One region of the Psychrobacillus sp. FSL W7-1457 genome, then DNA from elsewhere that is predicted to be linked to it. Evidence: predicted binding sites of a transcription regulator. Region 1 holds the regulator's gene; the other holds the start of a gene.

Evidence for each region. The regulator CtsR, encoded in region 1, represses protease genes until heat stress. The targets are predictions, from matches to a motif close to ATGGTCAATAAAGGTCAAACA.
Region 2: clpP (ATP-dependent Clp endopeptidase proteolytic subunit ClpP) is a predicted target of CtsR. The motif match lies at 1,448-1,468, and genes of this name have one in related genera.

Annotation. Positions count from the first base shown of each region.
Region 1 is NZ_CP151993.1:3,819,320-3,822,483, forward strand. Features, by position in the region: gene NSQ95_RS18830 (protein arginine kinase) at 1-572, opposite strand, end outside; gene NSQ95_RS18835 (UvrB/UvrC motif-containing protein) at 562-1,065, opposite strand; gene NSQ95_RS18840 (CtsR family transcriptional regulator) at 1,118-1,591, opposite strand; gene NSQ95_RS18845 (GNAT family N-acetyltransferase) at 1,758-2,216, opposite strand; gene rsgA (ribosome small subunit-dependent GTPase A) at 2,228-3,164, opposite strand, start outside.
Region 2 is NZ_CP151993.1:2,897,269-2,900,432, reverse strand. Features, by position in the region: gene whiA (DNA-binding protein WhiA) at 1-90, shown strand, start outside; gene NSQ95_RS14120 (HPr family phosphocarrier protein) at 110-367, shown strand; gene NSQ95_RS14115 (hypothetical protein) at 431-688, opposite strand; gene clpP (ATP-dependent Clp endopeptidase proteolytic subunit ClpP) at 757-1,359, opposite strand; tRNA gene NSQ95_RS14105 (tRNA-Arg) at 1,531-1,602, shown strand; gene NSQ95_RS14100 (catalase family peroxidase) at 1,678-2,619, opposite strand; gene NSQ95_RS14095 (TPM domain-containing protein) at 2,786-3,164, shown strand, end outside.

The DNA.
Region 1 (3,164 bases):
TTTGTTTTTGTTAAAGCAGGTAAGTGCATCATGACAGATGCTCTAAGTCCTGTTCCAGTGTTTGTAGGGCAGCTTGTCAAATAACCAAACTGTTCGTCAAATGCATATGGTAATTCCTTTTCTAATAAACGATCTATTGTATCTGCCCGTTCGTAAGCTTGTTGGATTTGGAGTCCTGGAAATAGGCATTGAATTCGAATATGGTCCTCTTCATTCACCATGACACTAACAGACTCATCTTCTGATAAAAGGACCGATCCCGTATTTGGTGAATTTGCGAGCTTAGGACTTATTAAATGTTTTTCAACCAAGACTTGACGCCCTAGCTCAGATACATCTTTAATGTGCACAGATGTAAAATTTTTCTGTAATTCTTCATCTGCATCTAGCAGTGTGGAGGATACAGATTGGTCAATTTTATGCGCTTCGTCCTCTGTAAATGCTAGAGGGAAGCGAAAACCATTTAGGTTTCTCGCCAAGCGAATTCTGGTGCTCATCACGATGTCAGAATGTTCTCCTTCTCCTTCCATCCAACTAGATCTGGAATTATCTAAAAAGTTCTCAATCGACATGTGAAGCGTCACCTCCTCCGGCAAGTTGCTGTTCAAGTACTTTTACTTCATCTCTTAACTTCGCCGCATCTTCAAATTGCTCTTGCTCAACTGCCTGCTTCATTTGAGCCCTAATTGCTTCAATTCGTTTCTTTAAAGCTATTTTTTCACCAAGTCGCCCTGGTGCTTTTCCAATATGTGTAGTGTTGCCATTGTGTAGACGTTTTAGGGCTTGAGGTAAATGAGGACGGAAACTTTCGTAACATGAAGCGCATCCAAACTTACCTTCTTCTAGAAATCTCTCAATAGACCAACCACATTCATCACATTCAAGTGTTTTTTGTTGTTTTTGTTGAACTATCTGATCTGCTTGGTTAAACCAATTAGATAGAAGCTGATGAAGAGATAATGGGTCTTGTTTGTATTCAACATAAAACGGGTGGAGGCTATTGGCACAGACCTCACAATAATGTCTTTCAAAGTGTTCTCCGTTATGCACTTGTGTAACCGTCACTTTAGCTGGCCGTTGTTTACAATTTTCACAAATCACCTTATCAACACCCCGTTCAATTTTCACTTTTTTCGTATTTTAGTGTTAAAAGCATGGCACATAGTATACGTGCTCGTAGCTCATCTCTTGCTGGTAGTGGGATGGCTAAAGTTGTTCTGTCTAGAGCTGCTAAAATTATCTTTGCCTCTCTTTTAGTAATAACATCTTCATCCAATAAACGAAAAACAATATCCTCTGTAGTGGATGCAGATGCTCCTGCTTCCAGACTTTGTATTATATGCTCAATTAATTCAGCTTTTGTGTGGGCTCGAACGCGGAGAATTCGAATATACCCACCACCACCACGTTTACTTTCCACCAAATATCCACGATCCAGTGTGAATCGGGTGTTTATTACATAATTTATTTGTGAGGGTACACATTGAAATTTTTCTGCGATCTCGCTTCTTTTGATTTCAATTTGCCCTCTACTTTCTTGTTCGATAATTGCCTTCAAATAACCTTCAATAATGTCAGATATATTTTTCATCTTCTCTCACCTCTTCTCACAAAAACTGACTTTGACTATCTTTGACTATATTATATAATGAATGTTTTGGTTGTGCAATTGATTTGCCTAGCATAAAAGAAACAAAAAAACTACCAACATTTATTGTCAGTAGTTTTAGGGTGTATCAAAATGAAAACTTATATTCTTATATTTGTGAATTGTATTTAAGCCGTGTAATAAAAATTGTTGGCTCTACCTCAATATCCTGTACTTTGAAAAAGTGATGTCTTTCATACAAATTAAGAGCTGGTATATTTTTTGCTCCGGTAGTAACTGTTATACTCACAGTTTTAGGAGTTGCACTTACAACATGGTGTAACAACTCAGAAGCTATTCCCTTTCTAAAATAATTTGGGTGGACAACTAACCTACAAATGTTTAGTACGTCTCCCTCATATTCATAGGAGATAAAACCAAGTAGGTTCTCCTTATTATACTTTCCTATAAAAATCTCTTTAGATACTTTAATATCCTCGATTGTTTCCTTAAGCTGTGGTATGCCTTCAAAACCGATAATTTCTGCTTCCTTGCGGTAAGCCGGAAGCTGTATTTCGAGCATTTCCTCTGCTACAGAATGTTTTTGGTGATCAATTAATCGAATCATACACACCTCTATTAAATTTTTCTTCTCTTATTAGTTTTTTGGATCTTCGATACTTGCTTCCATTTATCCCGTTCTGTTTTTTGAGCAGCTAAGTTGTTTTTTCGCTCGATATGGGCAAGCTCACGCAATAATTTCACATAGCTTACATATCGATCCTCTTTTAGCAAACCAGTTTGAATGGCTTCTTGAATGGCGCAACCCGGCTCTTTTTTATGCTGACAGTCTCTAAATCGACAGTCGATAGCAAGTTCTTCAATATCCTGAAAACTGTTGCTAATACCCTCGCTAGAATCCCAGAGCTGGAACTCTCTCATTCCCGGGGTATCAATTAATAGTCCCCCTCCAGGTAACAAGGAAAGCTCTCTATGAGTGGTTGTATGACGCCCTTTACTGTCATCAGCTCGAATATCGCTAACCTCCATTACATCCTCACCAGATAGAGCATTGATTAAAGAGGATTTTCCTACGCCTGAAGAACCTAGTAATGCACCCGTTTTCCCGTTGACCAGGAGAGCAGCTAAGTCTTCTATACCTTCTCCAGTAACACTAGATACTGTGAAAACGTCTACTCCGAATGCAATCGTTTCGACTTCACTGATGAAATAATCCACCTGTTCACAAGCATCTTTTTTCGTTAGCACCACGACAGGTGTAGCACCGGAGTCCCAAGCTGCAAGTAGGTAGCGCTCTAACCTTCTTACATTAAAATCATGGTTGAGTGACATCACTAAAAATACATAGTCTACATTCACTGCTACCAATTGAATTTCTGTTGTTGTACCTGCCACTTTTCTTGAGAATTGGGATTGTCTCGGTAGAACCTGTTGAATAATACCTTTATCTTCTCCGGGCATCTGCTCTAAAACCACCCAATCTCCTACTGCTGGATAGGCTTCTCGATTGTGATCAAATTTAAACCTACCCGAAAGAGAGCAAAGCCATTCACCT
Region 2 (3,164 bases), 920 kb from region 1:
ACTGGAACTGTAAGTAAATCAGGTGTTAACCATCGCTTGCGTAAGCTGGATGAAATAGCAGATGCTTTAAGAAGAGGCGAATCAATTTAAAGAAATGGGGCTAAGGATTATGGCGGAACAACAGGTCGAAGTAAAATTACAATCAGGACTACAAGCGAGACAAGCAGCTTTATTTGTACAAGCAGCGAATCGTTTTATAGCAGATGTGTTTCTTGAAAAAGATGACAAAAAGGTAAACGCTAAAAGTATCATGGGAATCATGAGCCTTGCGATTGGCAAGGGCGCTACTGTTACTTTGAGTGCTGAAGGCTCTGATGAAGAGGAAGCTGTGGAATCATTAGTTAAGTTCATTTCTAATGCTGAATAAGATAAAGAGAGCTGTTATCTAGTCCGCATGGATTAGATAACAGCTTTTTTTTGTAGAATGACATTAAATATGGTTAAGAACTTTATCTACATATTTTTTTGCAGGAACTAGTCCCATGCCAGTTTCATTCCGAACAAGCTTGACCATTTCAACCTGGCTGCTGTCATTATTATTCATCTCTACGATTTGTTTTTCTAGGGCTTTGTCTCCTTTAAACGGAAGGGCCTGTTGTGATTCTAATTTTTTTATTTTGCTTTGTAGACTTACGATGTAAATGACTAAGGACAATATGATTAACAGAGAACTTATTGTATATAGCAAATTGAACACGACCTTTCATCTATTTTATAAAAAAATCCAAGGCAGTGAATCACTGCCTTGGATTTATATTATTTTAAATCTTTTTTCATGTCGCTACGTGAAATGATATGGTCGATTAGACCGTATTCTAATGCACGCTCTGCTGGCATGAAGTTATCGCGATCTGTGTCTTTTGAAACGACTTCAATCGGTTGACCAGTACGTTCAGCCATAATTTGGTTTAACTTGTCGCGTAGGTATAAGATACGTTTTGCTGCAATCTCGATTTCCGTTGCTTGCCCTTGAGCTCCACCAAGTGGTTGGTGAATCATAACCTCAGCATTTGGAAGTGCATAGCGTTTGCCTTTTGTTCCAGCTGTAAGTAAGAAAGCACCCATTGATGCTGCCATACCGATACAAATAGTTTGTACGTCTGGTTTAATGAATTGCATTGTATCATAGATAGCCATACCTGCTGTGATACTTCCGCCTGGGCTATTGATATAGATAGAGATATCTTTTTCTGGATCTTCTGCTTCTAGGAATAAAAGCTGTGCAACGATCGAGTTTGATACGTTGTCATCAATCGCGCTACCAAGCATGATGATGCGGTCTTTTAATAATCTAGAATAAATGTCATACGCACGCTCGCCGCGATTTGTTTGTTCAATAACTGTAGGAATTAAATTCATCCTGGATTGCCTCCTTCAAGGTAATTGTTAGTGTTTTTTAGTGTTTACTGAGAAATTCTGCCTCAGTTGTAACTTTATCATACATGGAATGGTCAAGGAAGGTCAAATATTAAGCTTTGAAATGTTTACTTGAATTATTCCTATACCATTTGTATAATAGAAAGGTCGCTTGCCCCTGTAGTTTAATGGATATGACGTAAGATTCCGGTTCTTGAGATGGGGGTTCGATTCCCTCCAGGGGCGTCTATAACAGTTAGAAACACTCGAATTCGTTCGAGTGTTTTTTTATGCTCATTTAACTATGTGTTTGGGGCTTTCTTATTCATTCTTACTTCTCCTCTCATATGATTCAGCATATGCTCCACTTCGAAAGTGTAGTATGGGATCGTCTGTCAGCTCGATTCCCTTTGGAACAATCGTTGGGTCGAAAACAATGTCTTCCTTAGGATGTATTTTATTTCTAATTTCCAAACGACCTATATTCACTTTTCTTCTATCCTCTGGCCACATATCGGTCGCATCGTTTGGGTTATCCCCTTCCTCTGCTAAGCGGATGAATAGATCAAACTGGATTGGCCCCCGTTTTAATCGGTCGTCGAGCTCATCCGTCAAATAGTTGGCTGAAATCGATTTGCTTGTTAGAGCAGGATCCTTTGTTTCATCGACAGGGACCCATTCGTATTTGATTGCTTGGCGTTCGCCGTCTTTATTAACAAAATAAAAGGCGTGGATAGGATAGTAGTGGAGCTCCGCGTAACTAGTAGGCGGCTGCTTTGCCTGCTCCTTAATAATTTGAATAACCTTCTCGCTATGTGGATATTTCTTAGAAACCAGCTCCACCATATTGATGGCTCGGTCGATTGTCTTGATGCCTGTTTTTTTATCCGTAAAGATTTCAATCATATCGATAAATTCTCTAGGACTGCTTGTGACGAACATCGGTACGGTAGAACTCACTAAATTGGTGAAGCTTCCATCGGGTAGCTGAAATTGAACGGCGAGCCCTTTGGCGGGAACAAGATAATCGACGGAGGCAGGGTTAGGGGGGCTATTGGAAAAACGAGCAGTAGCAGGAATTGCTTCTCTATGAAGATGGGGCGCAACCGTATAGGGTACAGCATTCCCATTTGGAAGAAATGTTGCCTCATACATATCCCCCTTAGCGTGTGCGCGCCTCGCTCCAGGGAATTTTCCTTGAATCTGCTCCAGTGCATCAATGGCTTCTTTTGGTGTTAAATCCTCGTTATGTACTTGGTCCATTTGTTTACCTCCTTTATTTACTGTCTAATCTATATCATTACCACTCTTTTCCTATATTAAACTCGTAAAAGGGACTTCTAATAGTCATAATTCATGTATAATATAATTAACTTGTCAGAATAAAATAAAAATGATGAGACTGCAGGCTGAAAGGGGAATGGCACTGTTGAAAAAAACAATACATCTGCTAGTTATAACCTTCCTTATTTTGTTGTTCTCTCCTTTAAGTACAGGGGCTACTGGGGATATTTCAAAGGATACCTATTTAGTAGATGAAGAGAACTTTTTAACAGAAGAAACGAAGCAGGAAGTAAAAATAATGGGAGAAAAATTAAAAAAAGGAACGACCGCTCAACTGGTTGCGATGATTATCGAGCATGTAGGAGACCAGTCGGCAAGTGAATTTAACATGGATATCATACGAGAGAACCAAATAGGAAGTGTACGAAATAAGAATGGCTTACTATTTTTAATCGAGACGGATCCGGTTAACGGGGGAGGTCCGGCAGTAGAGATTACAGTGGACCGTGACTTGGAAAAAGCAC